4 regions of the Roseococcus sp. GW821-FHT12F05 genome follow, and region 1 is predicted to be linked to each of the others. Evidence: riboswitches for the same ligand, from Rfam matches in the RefSeq annotation. Region 1 holds a riboswitch; each other region holds the start of a gene.
What was found. A riboswitch is a leader RNA that binds a small molecule or an ion and turns the genes downstream of it on or off. The one in region 1 is predicted to bind cobalamin.
Positions count from the first base shown of each region.

Region 2: linked by a shared signal. The riboswitch ahead of AC1ROY_RS10755 (nitrile hydratase subunit alpha) and the one ahead of AC1ROY_RS20075 (ABC transporter substrate-binding protein) in region 1 are both predicted to bind cobalamin.
Region 3: linked by a shared signal. The riboswitch ahead of AC1ROY_RS32545 (DUF1289 domain-containing protein) and the one ahead of AC1ROY_RS20075 (ABC transporter substrate-binding protein) in region 1 are both predicted to bind cobalamin.
Region 4: linked by a shared signal. The riboswitch ahead of AC1ROY_RS22570 (DUF1636 family protein) and the one ahead of AC1ROY_RS20075 (ABC transporter substrate-binding protein) in region 1 are both predicted to bind cobalamin.

Region 1 covers NZ_JBXAQB010000008.1:152,280-156,357, forward strand. Annotated here, with positions in the region: gene AC1ROY_RS20065 (ABC transporter ATP-binding protein) at 1-279, opposite strand, end outside; gene AC1ROY_RS20070 (ABC transporter permease) at 258-1,010, opposite strand; gene AC1ROY_RS20075 (ABC transporter substrate-binding protein) at 1,010-1,996, opposite strand; cobalamin riboswitch at 2,032-2,267, opposite strand; gene AC1ROY_RS20080 (hypothetical protein) at 2,614-2,970, shown strand; gene AC1ROY_RS20085 (SH3-like domain-containing protein) at 2,973-3,263, shown strand; gene AC1ROY_RS20090 (nitrile hydratase subunit alpha) at 3,263-3,895, shown strand; gene AC1ROY_RS20095 (response regulator transcription factor) at 4,038-4,078, opposite strand, start outside.
Region 2 covers NZ_JBXAQB010000003.1:488,764-492,841, reverse strand. Annotated here, with positions in the region: gene AC1ROY_RS10775 (isopenicillin N synthase family dioxygenase) at 1-244, opposite strand, end outside; gene AC1ROY_RS10770 (polyprenyl synthetase family protein) at 338-1,294, opposite strand; gene AC1ROY_RS10765 (putative signal transducing protein) at 1,524-1,721, shown strand; gene AC1ROY_RS10760 (tRNA1(Val) (adenine(37)-N6)-methyltransferase) at 1,714-2,427, shown strand; cobalamin riboswitch at 2,454-2,694, shown strand; gene AC1ROY_RS10755 (nitrile hydratase subunit alpha) at 2,848-3,447, shown strand; gene nthB (nitrile hydratase subunit beta) at 3,452-4,069, shown strand; gene AC1ROY_RS10745 (SDR family NAD(P)-dependent oxidoreductase) at 4,071-4,078, opposite strand, start outside.
Region 3 covers NZ_JBXAQB010000023.1:40,400-44,477, reverse strand. Annotated here, with positions in the region: gene metE (5-methyltetrahydropteroyltriglutamate--homocysteine S-methyltransferase) at 1-1,346, opposite strand, end outside; gene AC1ROY_RS32545 (DUF1289 domain-containing protein) at 1,368-1,574, opposite strand; cobalamin riboswitch at 1,702-1,923, opposite strand; gene AC1ROY_RS32540 (dihydroorotase) at 2,015-3,331, shown strand; gene AC1ROY_RS32535 (group III truncated hemoglobin) at 3,328-3,783, shown strand; gene AC1ROY_RS32530 (5-formyltetrahydrofolate cyclo-ligase) at 3,776-4,078, shown strand, end outside.
Region 4 covers NZ_JBXAQB010000010.1:176,702-180,779, reverse strand. Annotated here, with positions in the region: gene AC1ROY_RS22590 (cobyric acid synthase) at 1-64, opposite strand, end outside; gene cobO (cob(I)yrinic acid a,c-diamide adenosyltransferase) at 64-678, opposite strand; gene cobU (bifunctional adenosylcobinamide kinase/adenosylcobinamide-phosphate guanylyltransferase) at 675-1,181, opposite strand; gene AC1ROY_RS22575 (hypothetical protein) at 1,260-1,841, opposite strand; cobalamin riboswitch at 1,962-2,177, shown strand; gene AC1ROY_RS22570 (DUF1636 family protein) at 2,287-2,667, shown strand; gene cobW (cobalamin biosynthesis protein CobW) at 2,664-3,695, shown strand; gene cobN (cobaltochelatase subunit CobN) at 3,697-4,078, shown strand, end outside.

The DNA of each region.
Region 1 (4,078 bases):
GACGCGGTCCGGATCGGGATCCAGCATGGGCTTGCCGTCGACGAGGATGGTGCCCTCGGTCTGCCGGCGCAGCCCCGCCATCATCATGAGCAGCGAGGATTTGCCGCAGCCGCTGGGTCCCACGATCACGCTGAAGCGCCCGGCCTCGACGGTGAGCGCGATATCCTCCAGCGCGCGCGAGGCGACGCCGCGGGATTCGTAGGTGTGGCCGAGGCCGATGACCTCGATCATCGGCCGCGCCGTCACGGGCTGCTCCTTCAGCTGCGCCAGTGGCTGCATCGGGTCTCGATCCATCGGATACCTTCGTTGATCAGGATGGCGGTCACCGAGACGATCAGCACGCCGGCGAAGAGGTTCTTCATCATGAAGCCCTCGCCCCAGCCCGCGATCTGCTGCCCGATGCCGCTGCGCGAGGCGTACATCTCCGCGAGGATGACCGCTGTCGTGGAGAAGATCACCGCGAGCCGCAGCGCCTCCAGCAGCACCGGCAGCATGCTCGGCAGGTAGACATGGCGCGTGATCTGCGCCCGCGTGGCGCCGTAGGAGCGCGCGGTCAGCACATGCTCCTCGCGCACCGAGCGCACGGCGGCCGTGGCGCTCATCAGCACGATCAGGATGGTGGAGAAGCAGCCGAAGGCCACCTTCTGCCAGAAGCTGATCCCCAGCGTGAGGATGAACAGCGGCAGGAAGATCGACTTCGGCACGCTGAAGAGGAAGTAGAGCAGCGGCTCGCAGACCTGGGCGAGCCGCTTGTTCTCCGCCAGCAGGATGCCGAGCAGGACGCCCGTCGGCACGGAGATGATCAGCGCCGCGCCGAGCTGCAGCCCGGTAATCGCGAGGTCGCCATGGATGGCGGGCCGCTGCAGCAGCTGCAGCGCCGTGACGAACACCGCGCTGAAGGGCGGCAGGATCTCGTCGTCCACCCAGCCGAGCCGCGGCAGCGCCTCCCAGATTCCCAGCGCCAGCGCCAGCAGCAGCAGCCGCACGGCCAGCATCGCCGTGCGGGACATCAGCGCGTCGGCACCGGCCGGAAGCGGGTGGTGAAGACCTCCTCGGCGGGCGCCATCTCGGTCATGCCGCTCATGCGCGACAGCTCCAGCGAATAGGCGACCTGCGCGGGGTCGATCACCCCGTCGGGGGACAGCTTGAGGATGGTCTCCTCGTACTCGATGGCCGCGATCTCGGCCGGAATCTCGTTGTTGGTGGAGATCAGCTCGATGGCCGGGCCGCGGTTCGCGCGCAGCCAGGCGAGGCCGCCATAGATGGCGTTGACGCCGCCCTGCACCGCCTGCGGCGTGTCGCGGATCATGCGGTCGCTCACGATCCAGCCGGCGGTGATGTGCTGCGGGATGGCGGTGCCGTAGTCGATCAGGCTGCGCGCCTGGTTCGCGCGGATCAGCTGGAAGCTGAGCGGCGAGTAGATCACCGCGGCGTCGACGTTGCGCGAGCGCAGGTTGGGCACCAGCCCGCCGCCGCCGACGGGCACGCGGTTGGTGGTGATGCGCCGGTCCGTCTCGGTCCATTGCGCCAGGAGGTCGGAGCCCGAGCCGCGCGAGGTGATGCCCAGCTTCTTGCCCGCCAGCTCCGAGACCTCGCGGATCGGCGAATCCGTGCGCACCATCAGGTGCCAGCCGTAATAGGCGAGCGCGCCGGCGGTCACGAGCTTGGAGCCGAAGCCGCGCTTGATCCCCGCCGCGACCAGCGCGGGCGGATCCAGGATCAGGTCCGTGGCGCCGGCGGCCAGCGCCTCGAAGCACTCGGCGCCGCCGCGGTAGATCGTGGTCTCGACCGTCAGCCCCTCCTTCTCGAAGAAGCGCTGCTGCTCGGCCGCGGTGGCGATGATGGTGGGCCAATAGGCCTTGGTCGGCACGCCGACGCGGATGCGCGGGCGGGCCTGGGCCAGCGCCGGACTCGCCAGGCCTGCGCCTGCGACTCCCGCGGCGAGCGCCCGGCGCGACAAAGCGAAGCCGGGCCGTGAGGCGGCTTGATCGGTCATCTCAGTCTCCTTGTCCAGGGCACCCCGCCTGGTCGTGATGGGTCGTTCGGATGGCAGGTCTCCTGGCTCGCGGGTCGTCGATGCAGGCCCCACCTTCCCACGGCTCTCGCCGCAGTGGCCCGTCGCGCAGGCGGCGCGACGGATGGGCCAGCGTCTCGCCGCTGACAGTTGCGGGGGCAGCTGCCGACTTGCCCCCCGAGGACTTGTCCCGGAGAACTCACGGCATTCCCTTTTGACCCGCTTGCGCGGGACCATCCGGTGCCGTCGATATCGTGGCTTGCCGGGAGAGGCAAGGCGCGATCCGTGAACATGGCGAGTCCGCCCGGCCCGCGCGCATCCGGGAGCGGCGTTCCCCCGGTCCCTTGCGACTCCCGATGCGGCAGGGCTCCGCGCCGCCGGCCTGGGGCAGGATCGGGCCGGGCCGGCACGGGCGGCGAGTCGCGCATGGCGGAGCGCATGACGTTTTCCCTCGGCCCCGTTGCTCGGAGCCTGCGGACGGACGGTATCGGTAACAGACCCGCGCGGGCAAGCCCGCTGCCGGGACGATGCGGCGCCGCACCAAACCCCTTGCCGCTGCGGCGGGCCCGGGTCACGCTCGGCGTCCCCAGGGGACCGACATGACCGAACCACCCTATCGCGGATACCACGATATCGGCGGCCTGCCCGGCGGCCCCGTGATCCAGGACGAACGGCCCTTCGAGGCCTGGCAGGCGCTCTCCGAATCCATCCGCGGCGCGCTCAACGCCCGCGGCCACAGCGTCACGCTCGACGAGATCCGGCGCAGCTTCGAGAGCTTCGGCGTGGAGCTCTACAAGACGCTCGGCTTCTACGAGCGCCGCACCGAGGCGCTGTGCCGCCTCCTCGCCGAGAAGGAGTTCTTCACCGTCGAGGAGGTGCAGGCGCGCATGGATTCCCTCGCCGCCGCGCGCGGCCAGGTGGTGGACCACGCCGCCAAGACCGTGACGGGAGGCTGAGCGTGCCGCGCTTCCAACCCGGCGACGCCGTGCGCGTGCTCGATCTCGGCAAGCCCGGCCATGTCCGCATCCCCTTCTTCGTCCGGCAGAAGATCGGCCAGGTGGAGCGCTATTGCGGCGCGCATGCGAACCCGGAAGACCTCGCCTATGGCCGCGACGGGCTGCCGAGGATCGACCTCTACCGCGTGCACTTCCGCCAGCAGGAGCTCTGGCCCGACTACGGCGGCTCCCTCAGCGATTCCCTGGAGATCGAGGTCTACGACCACTGGCTCGCCCCCGCGGAGATCGCCTGATGCCCGCACCCGCCCCCACCCGCTTCTCCGCCGGCGCCGTCGATCCCTGCCGCCCCGTCACCGAGGGCCATGGCGGCGCCGACTACTACGCCCTGATGGCCGAGGCGCTGCACCGGCTGCTGCTGGACAAGGGCATCCTGTCGCAAGAGGACACCGACAAGGTGGTCGCCGGGCTGGAGGCGCCCAACGTCACCTGGGGCGCGCGCATCGTGGCGCAGGCCTGGCGCGACCCGGCCTATCGCGAGCGCCTGCTGGCCGACGGCTCCGCGGCCGCGCTGGAGCTCGGCTACCGCATCAGGGAGGCGAAGCTCATCGTCGTGGCGAACACCCCGGCGCTGCACAACGTCATCGTCTGCACGCTGTGCTCCTGCTACCCGCGCTCGCTGCTGGGCCAGCCGCCCTGGTGGTACATCTCCAACAGCTACCGCGCCCGCACGGTGCGCGAGCCGCGCAGGGTGCTGGCGGAGTTCGGGCTGGAGCTGCCGGAGGAGGTCGAGCTCCGCGTGCATGATTCGAACGCGGACATGCGCTACCTCGTGCTGCCGATGCCACCGGAAGGCAGCGAGGACTGGCCGGTGGAGAAGCTGGTGGCCTCGGTGAGCCGGCACATGCTGATCGGCGCGTCGGCCTGAGGTGGTTCTGCGAGGGGCTCTGCCCCTCGCGCTCCCCGCCAAGGGGCAGTGGCCCCTTGTAACCAATCCCCATGTGCCGGTTTCCCAAGGCCTCTCGGCCTTTGGTAGTGGTCTGCGGGGAACGAAGTCCCCCGCAGACCACCTACGGAAATCCGACGAACACGTAGCCGAAGGTCCTGACCG
Region 2 (4,078 bases), on a different contig from region 1:
GCAGGTAGCCCTGCATGGCCGCGTCGACCTTCAGCTCCATCTTGGTCTCGATGGGCTGGGCATGGAAGGCGGCCGCGGCGGCAAAGGTGCGGTCGATCAGCTCCTGCGGCACGCCGTGATTGGCGATGTAGAGGAAGCCGACGGTCTCGTTGGTCTGGCGCAGCTGCGCGGCGGTGGCCTCGAGCGCGCCGGGCGCGCCGGCCAGGAAGGGGCCGAGGTCGAGGATGGGGATGTCTTGGGACATGAGGAGCCTCCGGTGTCACCGAACGGTCGCGGCCGCGGGGCTCCGGGTCAAACCAAAAGAACTCGCTCCTGGTTGAATTTTTCTAAACCGAGCTCAGCGCGCCCGTTCGATGCAGAACCGGACCACGTCGATGAGCGCCAGCTTGGCCTCGCTCGGCGGGAAGATGTCGAGCGCCCGGATCGCGGCATCCCCGTAGGTCTCCGCGCGGTCGACGGTGCGCTCGATGCCCCGGCACCGCGCCAGCAGCCGCTGCGCCTCGGCGAGATCGCCGGCTCCCTGCTCGCCGTCCTCCAGCGTCCGTTTCCAGAAGACCTTTTCCGCATCGTCGCCGTCATGGAAGGCCAGGAGGACGGGAAGCGTGATCTTCCCCTCCCGGAAGTCGTCGCCCACGGTCTTCCCGAGCCGCGCCTGCTCGGCCGAGTAGTCGAGCGCGTCGTCCACGAGCTGGAAGGCGATGCCGAGATTGTGGCCATAGGCATCCAGGGCCTCGGCCTCGGCCACCGGGCGGTCGGCGACGACAGCGCCGATCCGCGTGGCGGCGGCGAAGAGCGAGGCGGTCTTGCCCTCGATGACCTCGAGATACTGCGCCTCGGTGCTGGACAGGTCGTTCTGGGTGATGAGCTGCAGCACCTCGCCCTCGGCGAGGGTGGCCGAGGCGGCGGCCAGGATGCGCAGCACCTCGAGGCTCCTGTCCTCGATCATCAGCTGGAAGGCGCGGGCGAACAGGAAGTCGCCTACGAGGACCGAGGGCTTGTTGCCGAAGAGCGCATTGGCGCTGGCCTGCCCCCGGCGGAGCTCGCTCTCGTCCACCACGTCGTCGTGCAGGAGGGTGGCGGTATGGATGAACTCCACGCAGGCGGCGAGCGCCACGTGCCGCGCGCCGGAATAGCCGCAGAGCTTCGAGGCCGCCAGCGTCAGCAGCGGCCGCAGCCGCTTGCCGCCGGCCGCCACGATATGCGCCGCGAGTTGCGGGATCAGCGCCACCTGGCTGTGCATGCGCTCGACGATGAGGCGGTTGCAGGCGGCGAGATCCTCGGCCACGAGGTCCATCAGCCGGGCGAGCGCGCCCTCGCCCCGGTCGCGCGGGCTGGCATCGCGCGGGTTGGCATCGCGCGGGTTGGCATTGTGCGGCCTGGCGCCATCCCGTTTCGCGTCAATCGCACCCGCCACTCGTCCAAACCCCTGAAGTTGCGTCCAGCCTTGACCCCGGCCGGGCCGATGCAGGATACCCGAGCAGCCGACATGGCGGCAAGGCGAGGCAAATCAAGGATTTCCCGCGATGGATGTGGTCGCCGAGGACGCCGATCCGGTTCGAATCCAATTCCTGGCGGCGCTCCTGCGCGGCGCGGGGATCGAGGTGGTGCAGCTCGACCAGAACCTGGCGGGACTGGGCCTGTCGATCTTCCCGCGCCGGCTGGCGGTGACGGCGGCGGACGCGGCACGGGCGCGGCGGCTGCTGCGGGACGCCGGTGTCTGAGGACCTGACCGAGGACGGGCTGCTCGGCGGCCGGGTGCGGCTGCTGCAGCCGCGGCAGGGGTTCCGGGCGGCGATCGACCCGGTGCTGCTGGCCGCTTTCGTGCCGGCCCGGACGGGGGATTCGGTGCTGGAGATCGGCTGCGGGACGGGCGCGGCGTTCCTCTGCCTGGCGGCGCGGGTGCCGGGAATCGTGGTCACGGCGGTGGAGCGCGACCCGGAGCTGGCCGCGATCGCCGTCCGCAACGTGGCCCTCAACGGGGCAAAGGCCACCATCCTCGCCGAGGATTGCTGCGCGCTGCCCGCCCTCGCGCCGATGCAGCACGCCATGGCCAACCCGCCCTACTGGACCGGGGGCACCGCCTCGCCGGACGCCGGGCGCCGACAGGCGGCGCATGAGGACGCGCCGCTCTCGGCCTGGATCGCGGCGCTGACCCGGCCGCTGCGGCACAAGGGAACGGTGTCGCTGGTCCTGCCCGCCGCGCGCCTGGCCGAGGCGGCCGCTGGGTTCCGTGACGCCGGCTGCGGCTCGGTGCGGCTGCTGCCGCTCTGGCCGCGGGCCGGCGCGGCGGCCAAGCGCATCCTCATCCAGGCCCGGAAGGGCGGTCGCGGCGCGGACGAGATGCTCCCCGGCCTCGCACTGCACGAGGCCGACGGCAGCGCCACCGCCGCCGCCCATGCCGTGCTGCGGGACGGCGCGGCCCTCTGAGCCCTTGCGCCACGCGGCCCGCCTTGCCAGCATGACGCTGCACCGGTCCCGCGCGAGCGGGTGAAAAGGGAATGCCGTGCGTCCGCCGGGGGAATGCTCCCCCGCTCCGGGCAAGTCGGCAGCTGCCCCCGCAACTGTCAGCGGCGAGACGCTGGCCCCTCCGTCGCGCCCAAGGCGCGGCGGGCCACTGCGGCGGAAGCCGCGGGAAGGCAGGGCCCGCTTCCGTGACCCGCGAGCCAGGAGACCTGCCGTGGCCGACGCGCCGGAAGGCCGCCGCAACCCATGGGATCCGGGCGGGGTGCACCGGGGCAGGTGAGCAGGGTGTGCCTATCCTGGCTGAAGCCGCCGACGGCCGCATTGCAATGCGATCCGGCGGGCACGGATTCCCCCCAAACCATCGATAAAGCAGGAGAAACTTCCATGGCCGCGTCCAACCAGCCCGCGCCGATCGAGCAGCGCGCCGCCGCCCTCGAGATCGTGCTCAAGGGCAAGGGCATCCTCCCCGATGGCTTCGTCGAGGAGTTCACCGAGCATGCCGAGGAGCAATGGGTCACCCTCAACGGTGGCCAGATGGTCGCCCGCGCCTGGACCGATCCGGACTACCGCGCCCGCATGCTGGCCGACGGCACCTCGGCCGCGCGCGAGATGGGCTTCGACTTCCCGGAGCACCACCGCCACCTCGTGGTGCTGGAGAACACGCCCGATATCCACAACCTGATCGTCTGCACGCTGTGCTCGTGCACGGCCTATACGATCATCGGCGCCGCGCCGGACTGGTACAAGGACATGGAGTACCGCGCCCGCGTTGTCCGCCAGTCGCGCACCGCGCTGCGCGAGATGGGGCTCGACCTGCCGGCAACGACGGAAATCCGCGTCTGGGACACGACCGCCGACACCCGCTACATGGTGCTGCCCGTGCAGCCGCCGGCCACGATCGGCTGGCCCGCCGAGAAGCTGGCCGTGATCGTGACGCAGGATTCCATGATCGGCGCCTCGCGCCTCGACGAGGTGAAGGGCTGACGCCATGGACAGCATGCACGACCTCGGCGGCAAACAGGGCTTCGGGAAGATCAACTACCCCGCGCCTCCGCATGACGAGACCTGGGAGCCGCTGGCCCGCGCGCTCTCGGCCATCTCGGTGAAGACCCACATCTACAACATGGACGAGTATCGCCACGCCATCGAGCGCATGGCACCGACCCACTACATGAGCGCGCCCTATTACGAGCGCGTGCTGACGGCGGCGGCCACGCTCGCCGTGGAGAAGGGCATCACCACGAAGGAGGAGCTGGAGGCGCTGGTCGAAGGCACCTTCCCGCTGGCGCTGCCGATCGGGCCGGGCCGCATGGCCGCGCCGCCGCAGAGCTTCGCGATCGGCGAGACGGTGCGCGTGAAGTACGAGTTCGTCTCCGGGCACCACCGCATGCCCGGCTACATCAGGGGCAAGACGGGCGTGGTGGTCGGCATCACCCCGCCCTACCCCTTCCCAGACGCCGCCGCGCACAACATGCAGGCCACGATGGAGCCGACCTACGACGTGCGCTTCCGTTCGACCGAGCTCTGGCCGGACAGCTGCGACGAGGCGTTCAACCATGTCGGCGTCTTCCAGAGCTACCTGGAGAAGGTGTCGCCGCAGCCCTGATCTATCGGA
Region 3 (4,078 bases), on a different contig from region 1:
TGCGGAAAGCTGCCGATGGTGGTGGTCGGATAGTCCGGAAGGTTCAGCCGTGCGCGCTGGGCGAGGCGGCGCTCTGCGAAGGGCAGGCGCCGCGCATCCTCCGGCGTTCCCGCCGCGAGGCGCCGGGCCACCGCCTTGTCGTGCAGCCGCGGCGAGGCGCGGCGGGCGGCCTGGCGGACGTCACTGGCGTCCAGCGCCTCGGCGATGGCGCCGCGGCCCTCGACGAGGCCGCGCGCGAGCAGCGCCACCTCCTCCAGCTTCTGCTTCGCGAAGCCCATCCAGCCCTTGAGCTCGGCATCGAGGCCGGTCTCGCCGGCGAGGTCGATCGGGCTGTGCAGCAGCGAGCAGGAGGGCGCCACCTGCAGCAGCTCGAAGCGCCGCGAGGCGGCCGCCGAGCGCAGCTTCAGGAAGGCGCGCGAGAGGTCCGTCGCCCAGACGTTGCGGCCGTCCACGACGCCGAGGGACAGCACCATCCGCGCCGGCGCGTGGCGCAGGGCCACGTCCAGCATCTGCGGCGCACGCACGAGGTCGAGATGGACGCCGGCGACGGGCAGGTTCAGCGCCGTCTCCAGGTTCTCCCTGAGATCGCCGAAATAGGCGGCGAGCAGGATCGAGAGGCCCGGCGCGGCCAAGGCCAGCGCGGCATAGGTCGTGCCGAAGGCGGCGCGGGCCTGCGGCGCGAGGTCGAGCACCAGGCAGGGCTCGTCGATCTGCACCTGGGTCGCGCCGGCGGCGGCGAGGCGCTTCAGCGTCTCGGCATAGACAGGCAGCAGGCCGGGGAGCAGGTCGAGCGGATCGCCCGCGCCCTCGGCCATCTTGCCGAGCAGCAGGAAGGAGACCGGACCGAGCAGCACCGGCCGCGTCATGTGGCCGAGCGCCTTGGCCTCCAGGAAGGCCTCGACGGCGGGGAAGCCGGTGGGGGCGAACTCCTGTCCCTTGCCGAAGACGGGCACGAGGTAGTGGTAGTTCGTGTCGAACCACTTGGTCATCTCAAGCGCGGGCGCGCCGTGGCCGCCGCAGCAGGCGTCCTCGTCGCCGCGCCCGCCGCGGGCCAGGGCGAAGCGGGTCGCAAGCGAGACCGCCTCGCCCGGATGCCAGCCATAGCCATGCGGGATGGCGCCCACGGCGCAGGCCGTGTCCAGCACGTGGTCATAGAGGGAAAAATCGTTGCTCGGCGGCATGGCGATGCCGGCCTCGGCCTGCAGCGCCCAGTGGCGGGCGCGCAGCTCGGCGGCGGTGGCGAGCACGGAATCCTCGCCGGTCCTGCCGGACCAATGGGATTCGAGCGCGGTCTTGAGTTCCCGCCGCAAGCCAATGCGGGGGAAGCCCAGGTTGTAGGCGGTCATGGTCGTCTCCTGAAGGGGCGCTCAGGCCCCGGATCTGTCGGGATGAGTCGCCAGCCGGGCCCGAGCCGCACGCAGGATCGCGTGCCGGGCCGCGGCGGAAGCCGTGGGCCAGGCGACGATCTCGTCGAGACGGCGGCCGCAGCCGAGGCAGACCTCCCCATCCAGCTTGCAGATGCGCAGGCAGGGCGAGGTCGGATCGGACTCGGAGGGCCGGGGAACGGCCGGCATGGCGGTCAGGCTTTCTGGGGACAGGCCCGCATTCGCCCACGACAGGGTGTTCGGTTCAGGACATTCAGGGCGCGGCTTTGGCGCATGGTCGGTCTCTCCCTGTCCGGGGGCACCCCGCCCCGGCGGTTGGGTTTCGCGCGTGCCGGCAGGTCTCCTGGCTCACGGGTCGTCACTCGCCCCTCGGCCTTCCCGGGATCGGGATCCCAGTGACCAGCCCTCTTGCGAGGGCGATGAGAGGCCAGCTCGCCGCTGACAGTTGCGGGGGCAGCCGCCGACTTGGCTCGCATCACGAGCCTCACGGCGTTCCCTTTTCACCGGCTCGCGCCGGACCAACACGTCATCAACATATCCTTATGTCTCACCGAGTCAAGCACGTCTTGCGCGCCCCGCCGGACCCGTCAGATTGCGGCCAATTACCGACCTGCGGAGTTCTCCCCCCGATGCCCCATTTCGATCTCATCCTGCGCGGCGGCCAGGCCGTCCTGCCCTGGGGCATCGAGCCGCTGGACATCGGCGTGCGCAGCGGGCGGATCGCCGCCATGGGCGCGCTGGGCAAGGCCGAGGCCGCCCAGGTGATCGACTGCACGCATCTGCACGTGCTGCCCGGCCTGATCGACGCGCATGTCCATCTGCGCGAGCCGGGCGACCCGAAGGTCGAGACCATCGCCACGGGCACGAAGGCCGCGATCCTCGGCGGCCTGACGACGGTCTTCGACATGCCGAACACCGCGCCCTCCATCACCGATTCGGCGCAGCTGGCCTGGAAGCGCGCCTATGTGGCGGAGCATGCGTATTGCGACATGGGCCTCTATGTCGGCGCTTCGAAGAAGAACATCGCCGAGCTCGCCGAGCTGGAGCTGGAGGACAATGTCTGCGCGGTGAAGGTCTTCGCGGGCTCCTCCACGGGCGACCTGCTGATCGAGGACGACGCGACGCTGGAGGCCGTGATGCGCTCCGGCCGCCGGCGCATCTGCTACCACTCCGAGGACGAGTACCGCCTGCAGGAGCGCAAGCCGCTCTTCACCGAGGGCATGCCCCACCGCAACCACATGGTCTGGCGCGACGTGGAATGCGCGATGCTCGGCACGAAGCGCCTCATGGCCCTCGCCCGCAAGACCGGCCGTCCCGCGCACATCCTGCATGTGTCCACGGCCGAGGAGCTCGAATACCTCGGCGATTTCAAGGACATCTGCTCCGTCGAGGTGCTGATGAACCACCTCACCCAGACCGACGAGGCCTATGACCGCCTCGGCGGCTATGCGGTGATGAACCCGCCCATCCGCGAGCAGCGCCACCTCGAGGCCGCCTGGGCCGCCGTGCGCAACGGCACGGTGGACGTGGTGGGCAGCGACCACGCCCCGCATTCCCGCGAGGCCAAAGAGCGCCCCTGGCCCAACACCGCCGCCGGCCTGACGGGCGTGCAGACCATCGTGCCGGTGATGCTCGACCATGTGAGCGCCGGCCGCCTCAGCCTCTCGCGCCTCGTGGACCTGATGTGCGCCGGCCCCGCGCGGATCTACGGCGCGGTGAACAAGGGCCGCCTCTCCGTCGGCTACGACGCCGACTTCACGCTGGTGGATATGAAGAAGTCCCGCGAGATCACCAACGACTGGATCGCCAGCCCCGCCGGCTGGACGCCCTTCGACGGCTATCGCTGCCAGGGCTGGCCAGTCGGCACCATCATCCGTGGGAACGTCGCGATGCGCGACGACGAGGTGCTGGGCGCCCCGATCGGCAAGCCGGTCACCTTCCGGTGAGCACGGCGCGCGACGCCGCCGAGCGACGCGCGCAAATCACCGCCGGGATCGTCGCGCGCACCGGCATCGATGCCGCGATGATCGAGCGTCTCGTGCGCGGCTTCTACACGCGGGTGCGCAGGGACGCGCTGCTCGGCCCCGTCTTCGCCGCCCGCATCGCCGACTGGGAGCCGCATCTTCAGCGCATGTTCGCCTTCTGGTCGTCCGTCGCGCTGATGTCCGGCGAATATCACGGCAGCCCCATGGAGAAGCACCTGCCGCTTCCGGTCGACGCCGAGCATTTCGACCGCTGGCTCGCCCTCTTCGGCGCGACGGCGCGCGAGCTCTGCCCGCCGGCCGCGGCGGAGCACTTCATCGAGCGCGCCCAGCGCATCGCGCAGAGCCTGGAGATGGGCATCGCCGCCGGCCAGGGCGTGCTGCTCGGCCGGGAGGAGCGGTTCCGCCGTGGCTGAGCCGCCGGAATTCCACGACTACGCCTCCCCGGCCTGCTTCCTGCACGAGGTCGACCCCGACTATCTCGGCCATGCGCCTGAGCCCGACGCCCAGCAGCGCCGCGACGTCGCCCGCTGGCGCAAGGCAGAGCGCGAGCGGCTGATCTCGCTGCGCCTGGCCGTCGAGCCCGAGACCCGCCGCCAGGAGACGGAGCGCATCACCGCCGGGCTGGATTCGGCGATCGGCCAGGTCGCCGGCCGCATCGTCAGCGCCTACTGGCCCTTCCGCGGCGAGCCCGACCTGCGCTCCTGGCTG
Region 4 (4,078 bases), on a different contig from region 1:
CCACCAGCAGCGATTTTCCCACGTCGGAGCCCGTGCCCTGGAACATCAGGCTCCGTGCCGGCATCAGAACTCCACGCCCTTCTGCGCGCGCACCCCGGCGGAAAAATGGTGCTTGGTGGCGCCCATCTCCGTCACGCAATCCGCGGCCTCGATCAGCTCCGGCTTGGCGTTCCGCCCCGTGACCACGACGTGCAGCCCCTCGCGCCGCCCGGCCAGCGCTGCGACCACCTCGGCGAGGTCCAGCATCTCGTAGCGCAGCGCGATGTTGAGCTCGTCCAGCACCACGAGGTCCAGCGACGGATCCGCCAGCATGCGTAGCACCTGGTCCCAGGCCCGCGCCGCGGCGGCGAGGTCGCGGGCGCGATCCTGCGTCTCCCAGGTGAAGCCCTCGCCCATGCTGTGCCACTGCACGCGGTCGCCGAAGGCGGAAAACCCGTCCTGCTCGCCCGAATGCCAGGCGCCCTTGATGAACTGCACCACGCCCACGCGCCCGCCCGTGCCGAGCATGCGCAGCGCCAGGCCGAAAGCCGCCGTGGATTTTCCCTTGCCCGGTCCGGTGTTCACGATCAGCAGGCCCTTCGCGACGATGGGCTTGGATGCCACCTCCGCATCCTGCACAACCTTGCGCTTCTGCATCTTCTGGCGATGCCGCTCGGCCTCTTCCTCGGTGATGCTCATTTCAGTCTCAGGGGAATGCCGGCCACGACCAGTTCGACGCGTCCCGCCACCGCGGCGACCTCTTGGTTCAGCCGGCCCTGCGCGTCGCGGAACCGGCGGCCGAGCGGCGTCGCCGGCACGATGCCGGAGCCGACCTCGTTCGAGACCAACACCGTCGGCGCCACGCGCGCCAGGAGGGCCGCCAGCAGCGATCCGGTGGCGGCGTCCAGCTCCGCTTCGGCCAGCATCAGGTTGCTCAGCCACAGCGTCAGGCAATCCACCAGCAGCGGCGCATCGGGCGTCGTCGCGATGGCCTCCGGCAGGTCGCGCGGGGCATCCACGGTCACCCATCCCACGGGCCGCCGCGCCCGGTGCTCGGCGATGCGCGCGGTCATTTCCGCATCGTAGGATTCGGCCGTCGCGATGTAGGTCCAGGGCGGTGCCTCCGCCTGGACAAGCGCCTCCGCGTGCCGGCTCTTGCCGGAGCGCGCGCCGCCGAGGACGAGGGTGAGCGGGCTGGACATGGGCGCGGACCATGGCCGCGTCCGCTCCGGACGGCAATGGGTCGCCCGGCCCCACGCAGGAGGCCGGGCGAAGGCCGCTCAGCGAGCGGGGACGCCTGCCGGCATCTGCTGCGCCGTGTAGCCGGCGGGAACCGAGAGGCGGGCCGGATCGATGGCGCCGTAGGCGACCTGGGTGGCCTCCATGGTCACGGCGGCGCCGTTGGGGCCGGTCGAGACGGAGCGCAGCAGGACCCCGTCGTCGGTCATGCAATTCGTGCCGCGCACCTGGCCGAGGGCCATTTCCCACTCGGTGCAGGCGGTGCCGGCCACCGTCGCTCGCCCCTTGCGGGTGAAGGTCGCGCCGGCCGGCGCTTCCTGGTTCATCGCGGCGACCGTGGCCGGCGGCATGGTCACCACCATGCGCTGGGCGTCCATGACCATGACGGCGGAATTGGCCTGCCGATCAATGAGGATCCAGCCGGTATTGCCGGGCGGGTCGACGCGCTGCTTGCCGGTGCTGACGGAGAAGGCCATCCGCGTCTCCTGCGGGGGCATGCCGGCGAGCCCGGTCATGCGATAGGTGACCGTCACGTCCCGTGTGGGGCGAAGGTTCGCGGGCTGCGCCAGGGCCGGAAGCGCGAGGGCGGAAAGAGTGGCCGCGGCGGCCAGAAGTCGGATCATGCGGTACCTCCTGAGGTTCATTTTTTAATTCCTTGGAATGTAGATGGTTGCCCGCCGCCGGTCGAGCCGCCCTCCCATCCCCGCCGCATCGCCGTTGACAGTGCCGGCCCGCCCGTGTCTCTCATGCCCTCGCTTGATGGTCCCCGCCGGGAGGCGGGGTGAAAAGGGAACATGGAGCGGGCGCCGCGAGGCTCCCGAAGCCGTGGCTGCCCCCGCAACTGTGAGCGGAGAGCCCGTGCCAAACAGCCACTGGACCCGCCCGCGAGGGCGTTCCGGGAAGGCGGCACCGGGCGTCGATCCGCGAGCCAGGAGACCTGCCATCTCGCGACAGACCACCGTGCCGGGCGGGGTGCCTCGGCGCGGCCGCCATCCCGGCGACGGCGCGTGTCCCGCGCCGCGACTGCATCCCCATTCCCGCGCTTCCAGGCGCAGGAGGAGCATGCGCTTGTCCCTCTCCGAACACGTCGCCGGCCCGGTGACGCTCTTCGTCTGCACGACCTGCCGCCATCCCGACGACGCGGTGGACGTCCAGCCTCGCGCCGGCGCCCGCCTGGCCGCGACCCTCACCCCGTCGGAGGGCGTGGACATCCGCGAGGTGGAGTGCCTGGCCAATTGCAGGCGCGGCCCCTCCGTCGCCATGGCGCGGCCGGGCGGCTGGAGCTACGTCTTCGGCGGTCTCGCGCCGACCGACGGCACGGCGGTGCTCGAGGGCGCGCGCCTTCTGTCCCTCTCGGCCGACGGCCTGATGCCCTGGCGCGGTCGCCCCGAGCCCCTGAAGCGCGGCCTGATCGCCCGCATCCCGCCCATTCCCGGAGCCCGCGCATGAGCCTCGCCCGCATTCCCTGCACCATCGTCACGGGCTTTCTCGGCGCTGGTAAGACGACCCTGATCCGCCACATGCTCCAGAACCCCCAGGGAAGGCGGCTCGCGGTGATCGTGAACGAGTTCGGCGATGTCGGCATGGACGCGGAGATCCTGCGCGGCTGCGGCGCCGAGGCCTGCGACGAGGCCGGCATCATCGAGCTCGCGAACGGCTGCATCTGCTGCACCGTGGCCGACGACTTCGTGCCCGCCCTGGACGCGCTGCTGGCGCTGGATCCGCAGCCCGAGCACATCCTGATCGAGACCTCCGGCCTCGCCTTGCCCAAGCCGTTGGTCCAGGCCTTCCACTGGCCCGCGATCCGCGGCCGCGTGACGGTGGATGGCGTGGTGGCGGTGGTGGACGGCGCGGCGCTCTCCGAAGGGCGCGTGGCGGCCGACCCGGCGGCGCTGGCGGCGCAGCGCGCGGCCGATCCCTCGTTGGATCATGAGGATCCGGTCGAGGAGGTCTTCGAGGACCAGCTCGCCTGCGCCGACCTCGTGGTGATGACCAAGGCGGACCTGCTGGACGCGAAGGCGCTCTCCCGCGCGCATGCCGCGATCGCCGAGGCGATGCCGCGTGCCGTGGCCGTGGTGACGACCGCGCAGGGCCGGCTCGAGCCGGATGTGATGCTGGGCCTCGGCCTCGGCACGGAGGCGGATATCGCGAACCGGCCCACGCATCACGACAATGAGCTGGAGCACGACCACGACGATTTCGACACGGTGGTGATGGACCTGCCCGAGGCGGCCGATCCCGCGGCGCTCGCCGCCCGCGTGGCGACGGCCTGCGCGGTGACGGGCGTGCTGCGCGCGAAGGGATTTTCCTCTGTCGCCGGCAAGCCCTTGCGGCTTCTGGTGCAGGCGGTCGGCCAGCGCGTCACGCATCAGTACGACCGTGCCTGGGGGCCTGCCGAGGCACGCCAGGGCAGGCTGGTGGTGATCGGGCTCAAGGGCTTCGACCAGGCCGCCGTTGCCGAGGCGCTCGCGGGGTAGCATGCACATCCTCGCCACGTCAGCCGCCTCGATCGACGGGCTCGCCGAGCCGGTCGACCTGCGCCAGGCGCCGGCCCCGATGGTGGTGCTCTCCTTCACCGACAGCGACCTCGCGGGGCTCGCGGCAGCTTACGAGATGGAGCAAGAGGTGGTGCCGGAGCTCAGGCTCGTGCATCTGCGCGAGCTGCGGCACCCGATGTCGGTGGACTTCTGGCTGGAGCGGACGGGATCGCAGGCCAGGCTGATCGTGCTGCGGCTGCTGGGCGGGCCGGACTGGTGGCGCTACGGCGTCGAGCGGCTGGCCGAGACGGCGCGCGCGCAGGGCATCGCGCTGGCGGTGCTGCCCGGCGAGGACGGCGACGACCCGCGGCTGGCGGAGCTCG